2 regions of the Pontibacillus sp. ALD_SL1 genome follow, and region 1 is predicted to be linked to the other one. Evidence: riboswitches for the same ligand, from Rfam matches in the RefSeq annotation. Region 1 holds a riboswitch; the other holds the start of a gene.
The links. A riboswitch is a leader RNA that binds a small molecule or an ion and turns the genes downstream of it on or off. The one in region 1 is predicted to bind cyclic di-GMP.
Positions count from the first base shown of each region.

Region 2: another riboswitch for cyclic di-GMP. It lies ahead of IMZ31_RS22640 (Ig-like domain-containing protein); the one in region 1 lies ahead of IMZ31_RS13615 (pilus assembly FimT family protein).

Region 1 is NZ_CP062974.1:2,665,386-2,668,546, forward strand. It holds gene pilM (type IV pilus biogenesis protein PilM) at 1-284, opposite strand, end outside; gene IMZ31_RS13610 (prepilin peptidase) at 307-1,059, opposite strand; gene IMZ31_RS13615 (pilus assembly FimT family protein) at 1,128-1,562, opposite strand; cyclic di-GMP riboswitch class II at 1,643-1,726, opposite strand; gene IMZ31_RS13620 (type II secretion system F family protein) at 1,806-3,011, opposite strand; gene IMZ31_RS13625 (type IV pilus twitching motility protein PilT) at 3,015-3,161, opposite strand, start outside.
Region 2 is NZ_CP062975.1:636,929-640,089, forward strand. It holds gene IMZ31_RS22630 (hypothetical protein) at 1-550, shown strand, start outside; gene IMZ31_RS22635 (hypothetical protein) at 683-898, shown strand; cyclic di-GMP riboswitch class I at 1,165-1,247, shown strand; gene IMZ31_RS22640 (Ig-like domain-containing protein) at 1,278-2,405, shown strand; gene IMZ31_RS22645 (hypothetical protein) at 2,440-2,655, opposite strand; gene IMZ31_RS22650 (hypothetical protein) at 2,725-3,012, opposite strand; gene IMZ31_RS22655 (hypothetical protein) at 3,100-3,161, shown strand, end outside.

The sequences.
Region 1 (3,161 bases):
AAATCATTCGGAATATGAAACGGTTTAATAATAACGGAGGCATCTGGCACGCTAAAGTATACTTTCTTCTTACGCCACTCTTTCTCTTCAACCAACTCCTCAATAATAGAAGAGAGTTTCCTTGCATCCACGATCTTACCTTCTTCTATAATCCCACTTTCCAGATAACGTTCTCCGCAATCCACTATACCCGTTAGCTCCGGAGTGTCACATTCTATATATCGGAGTACATGGTCTTTAAATATAATGTTAATGCGCTCTTTTGACTTTCTAAGCTTGAACACACTCAGTCACCTGCCTTTCTGATTAGAATAAGTGAAGGTACCAATCAATAATAGGAGCTTTGAAGAAATAACTCGTTAAAGCACCTAACACAATGTAGGGTCCAAATGGAACTGGCTTTTTCCGATCAATCTTTTTAAACAAAAGCAACACTCCACTTATGAGAGATCCGTATAAAGTAGATAAGAAAAAAGCTAACAGCACTCCTGGCAATCCAAGCACAACGCCAATGACACCAAACAGCTTCATATCTCCACCACCCATACCGCCCTTGCTAGCAATAATAATGATGGCTGTTAAAATGAGACCTATCGCCCCTCCCGCTAACGAATCCCACCATGGGTCAAGAGGGGAAGCAATTCTACCAATAATGAGAAGCGGTAAGAAAAAGAGTAGGATTACATTAGGAATAAGCATATAGCTTAGATCGGTTACTGTAATAATAACGAGTAACGAAGTGAAAAGGAGTGCAACGATAAGTTCAGTGGAGAAGCCAAATCGTATAAAGCTATAAGCATACAAAAATCCCGTAGCCGCTTCGACTATCGGGTATAGGGGTGAAATACTCGTTTTACATTTGCGGCATTTGCCTTTTATGGTTATGTAGGAAAGTATCGGCACTAAATCATACCAGTTTAATGTGTATTTGCAATTTGGGCACTGAGATCTAGAACTCCTATTCATCTCTTTAATCGGTACTCTGAAACCCACCACATTAAAAAAAGAACCCAAAACCAACCCTACAGTAAAAACAATCGCATAACTGAAAGTATACAATTTATCTATCACCTTCTACTTTTTTCTAAAAGAAACACCCCTGTAAATACAGGGGTATAAATAAGTTATCAATCCGTAGTTGTAATCTTTGAGACATTATCTCTAATTATTTGATCTTTAGTTTTATATGCGGACTCACTTCCTAGTGAATATCCGTTTCCACCACTTACATATACACTGTATTTTTCGTCCCCATTAGTGTCAGTTTCTACTTTCACGCCACCAGTGAAGGTATTATTTTCTAAATAATCGTCAGAAGCCAGAGTAGCGAAAGATGCTGTAAAATCATAGTCATCTTCAGATAGCGCTTTTAATCGAGCTGCTTCCAATGCTTGTTCAGCACTTCTAACCACTGCATCTTTCTTACTATTCTCAATAACTCCAGCAATACTAGGCACTGCGATCGCCGCAATAATCCCTAAAATAACAATAACTGCAAGTAGTTCAACAAGCGTAAAACCTTTCTCATCTTTGTTCATCAATTGACGAAACTTCTTTAACATGAGTCTGTTCTCCCCTTTTTTATAATAAATAATTATGAAACTCTCATTACAAAAACGACCACACCATGAACATGTCTGTTGTTATGTACGGTCGGTTGCACTACTCGCTCCAGGGTGGCTAAGTGCCCATATACAGCCAACCTTTCGTCGCTTCCGGTGGTATCTTCATACGTGTAATCATCTACACCCATTATAGTAAATCCGTCTCATGATTACCACTATTATCTTATGAATTTAGCACATTTACCCAATTTGTTCAAAAATAGAGAACATTGGGATGGCAATGGCTGCTACAATCCCGCCGACGATCAGGGCAAGGAAAGCAATCATTATAGGTTCTATTAAACTTTTAATCCGATCTGTTGCGTAATCTAGCTCAGATTCATAGAAATCAGCCACTTTCCCTAGCATATGATCTAAAGAACCAGAGCTCTCCCCAACAGAAACCATCTGAGTCACAAGAGGAGGAAAGATCCAGTGCTTTTGCATCGGAGCTGCCATGGATTCTCCCTTTTCAAGGGATTTTCTTGTCGTTTTCAGGACCGATTCGACAACTTTATTGCCGACAATACGCTCTGTGATATAAACCGCTTGTAAAATCGGTACAGAACTATTAAATAATGAGCTCATCGTCCGTGTCATACGAGCTAATACCGCCTTTTGAATAAGAGGACCAAAGATAGGAATTCTTAATTTCACAAGGTCGAGTCCATAAGAGAATCGTGGGTACTGTTTCATATACTGAATTCCCCCATAAACAAGAAGTGGAATTACGATAAACAACCACCACATGCTCTGTGAAATTTCCCCTAAACTCATCACAAATTGTGTAATCGGAGGGATATCGCCTCCGAAGGACAGGAACATATCCGCAAACCTGGGCACGACGAAGCTTAATAAAAAGATCACGATCCCAATGGCAATAACCAACACAACGACCGGATATGCGAGAGCTGAAATGACCTTTTGTCGTGTGTCGTACTGCTTTTCATAATAACCAGCAAGCCGGTCAAGGATTTCATCAAGGTTCCCTCCAGCTTCACCGGCCCGAACCATATTGACGAATAAATCGGGGAAAATCTTGTGATGCTTTTCTGCCGCATCAGAGAAGGAAAGACCTCCTTCAAGATCTTCTGCTATTTGGGTGAGTGCTCGCTGAAGTGCTTTACTAGATGTCTGTTCTTTTAAAATATAAGTAGATTGAATGAGCGATATACCTGATTCAAGCAACGTCGCAAACTGGCGAAGGTAAATGACAAATTCTTTATTTTTCACCTGACTCCCTAGTTGTATATCTTTATACAAAATGCTGTTCAGCTCATTAATGGTTGCAACGGTCATCCCCTCTTCTTTTAATTTCCCAACAGCTTCTCGCTTAGAGTCAGCTTTTATACGTCCTTCCTTCATCTTCCCCTTAGGTGTACGAGCTTTGTACTTGAAGTAAGCCATTCTCTATTGCCCCCTCTCTTCTAAAAACGGGGCGGCCGCTTCTGTTGTGATAACCCCTTCCTCCACTAAAGCACGGACAGAAAAATCAAGAGTGTGCATGCCTTGGGCTTTGGACGTCTGAATGATATTAGGAATCTGGTGAATCTTCTC
Region 2 (3,161 bases), on a different replicon from region 1:
TTCAGGACAAGGGAATGTCGTGAGGAGGGTTCACAAAATTCAAAGTGTTTTGAATAGATGGTATGCCTATAAACGATCGAGAAAAATGCCTAAGAATACAACCCAAAGGACCATCCTCGTTCAGCAAAATCCTCCCAAATTATCCATTGCTTATAAAGAGTTCAGAAAGAAGCTGCTAGAAATGGTCAAAGTTTCAGAAGGGGTCTTCCACTCGTTTAAAGAGGATATAAAGAAAGAGAAAACCCTTGAAAAAGAAAGCTTGAATCGTGTCGGAGAAGCAATCATAAATCTGGAAAAGCAACTCCTCCGAGACAAATGCGACGCCATTACATTGTATTATGCGATGTTGTGGTATCGGGATTTACGAAAAGAGCGTCGTGAATTGAAAAATAATATTGAAATGTACCAGGATATCCAAAAATTCGATGTAGAACTCATCATGAAAAACACGGTTGATGATCTTCATAAAATCGATCGGTTTATACAAAACCGAACGGCTTATAATCGTCGTCTCGAAGAACGAATCAAAGAAACAAAAAAATATGCGTAAAATCGATAAGGTCGCGTTTTGTGTACAAGTGGTTGAGAGCAGGGATTTAGTTAGCGATAGGGCTAAATATACAAATTTCTGTTTGTTCTCGTCTTGCAAGTTGAATATTCTAGTTAAGGGAGATGTTGAAATATGAAAAAAGAATTAAGAAATAAGATTTTAGAAGAAAATAAATACAGTGATTTACTAAACCAAAACCCCCAATATAGACTGCAAGGTAGCAGAAACAAGAAGGTTATTGTTGGAGTTATTAAAGGTGATCCAGAAAATTATAATGAGGGGCTACACCATCTTAATTTTAAATCTTTCAACAGTTGGAAAGAAGCGTATCACTATTTAGAAGGTTAAGTTCTTGACGGAATTTTATTTTTATAGGAGATTTCAAAGAGCAATATACGTGGTTGATGGAGTTCTTGGAGTAATTCATATAAATACAAACGACTTTTCTTCGCCGTTTTAGAGAATGCGCTAAGAAAACGCGAAACAATATGCTTAGAGAAAAGGGTGGGGCATCGCATCCTTTTTTTTGTCGTACATACCTTTTTAAAAACATCGTTTTTTTACCCACAGCAGACAAAAATATGGTATCAACACCCCGTAAGACCTACCATTCTTTTTGAAAAAGGCAAACTGATCGAAAGGTCAGGACGCAAAGCCTAGAGACTAAGGGGAGACCTACGTTCGTCTGGCTACCAGAAGAATTTTTTCAAAAGGAGAGGTGATAAATATGAAAATGATCAAAAAGATTTTCGCAACAGGGTTAGCTCTATCATTGGCACTTTCAGCTTTACCTTCGTCGGCTTCCGCTCTGAAAAACGGATATGAATTCAAACTTGGGATGGGGGCTAAGAACGGAGGAATTGAACTAGGCAGATTAGACAGCTCTACACTTGTTCTTTACGGATATAAAGACGGATCAAGAGATAATATCTCAAAAGACGTCACGTATACGGTAGAAGATGAAAGTGTGGCTGTTTTACGGGAGTGCCTGGGAGACTGTATGGTTGTTGAACGAGTCGGACCAGGAAAAACGGAGATTAAGGCAAACGTGGGGGCATCATCTCCATCATTTATTGTAACGGTTCCAGAAATGGAAGCAGAAATCTACCCATCTGATTTAACGTTACGTCCAAATGTGAAAGAGGAATTTTATTTAATCGGGTCTTATCCTTACTCTTCGTTAGAGGAAGAAGTCACAGGACAGGCTACGTGGACTTCTTCCAATCCTTCTGTTGCTGCTGTTGAAATGAAGAACAACAGACCTGTTATAACGGGTAAAAAGGAAGGGAAGGCTACCGTTAAAGCGAAATGGGGGAACCATACATACGAAACGACTGTAATGGTTACAGGAACGCCTTATACAGGACCCGTCAAGGTCAACACATCAAGAGATGTGATCGATAACCTTCATACAGAGGAATTTTATGCGCAGGCTGAAGATAAGAATATAAAAGAAGAAACAAAGAAAGAAGTGGAGAAAGAAGAATCTAAAGCGAATGCTGATAAGAAGGCAGAAGTGAAAGATAAACCAACAGATGCGAAAAAAGAGGTTGTCGCACCAAAAGAACTGAAGAAAAAAGAGGAAGAATTGAAAGAACTGATTGCTTCCAATAAAGCATTGGCTGATCAAATTAGCCAAAATGAAAAAACAAAAAAAGAGTTGGAACAAAAAGTTGATCAAAAAGAATCGGATTATGAGCAAACGATAGAAGAACAAATTCAAAAAGAGAAAGAAAAGAACGAAAAGTATCAATCCACATTGAAAGCACAGGAAGAGGAAATAGGTGTTCTTAAAAAAGCGCTTCAGGCTTTCAATGACATGATTGAATCGATTCTGAGCTGGATTAAGGGATAAGAAAAACCGATGATTTCTCATCGGTTTTTTTGCATCAGACGACCTGTAAAAGCGGCGTTTCTTGTTTAGCAAGGACAGAAAAGTGAGATTTATACCATTCGTTTTGATCACTGTACTCAATGCCTAGGGTTGATCGTTCGCCATATATAATCATCATATCAGCTACTCTCGTTGCAGGATACCTTTGCTGTGATTGGAAATGAACCCCGTCCTCATCTACAACAGAAATCATGCAAACAACCGTGGTCATGAGATCAGCTCCCTCTTTTTGGTTTAGGGTAACACGAATACCAATCTCGCGAAAAAGAAAACGCTTTTTTTACACTTCTAATAAAGAAGGCAACACGGCATTGACAGCTTTTCGATTTTCCCACAGGAACTTCATTTGATCCTCTTCATACAATCGTTCTTCTCCCTGATCACAATATCCTTCCCCTTTTCCGTGCCGTGTCATGACGCCGTCCCTGTATTGCATGAGTGTCCAGGTTCCTCCTCGTTTTTTGTCATGAAAAACAAGGTAGTGTTTCTTTCCTCTCTCATCAAACGGGGTGAATCGAGGGAAGTCTTCTAACAAGAGAGCTATATCTTTTTTTGATTTGATTTTCATAGGCAAAACACCTCCACCTTTATCTTACTCGATCCCTTTTCATAAAAGAAGAGGAAAGATGCATAGGATAATAGGGGAGGTGTTGGTATGAAAGATATCAGACGGGCGTATCGGGAAAGGTGGTTCCAAAAAGGAAGGGAGCTTGGGTT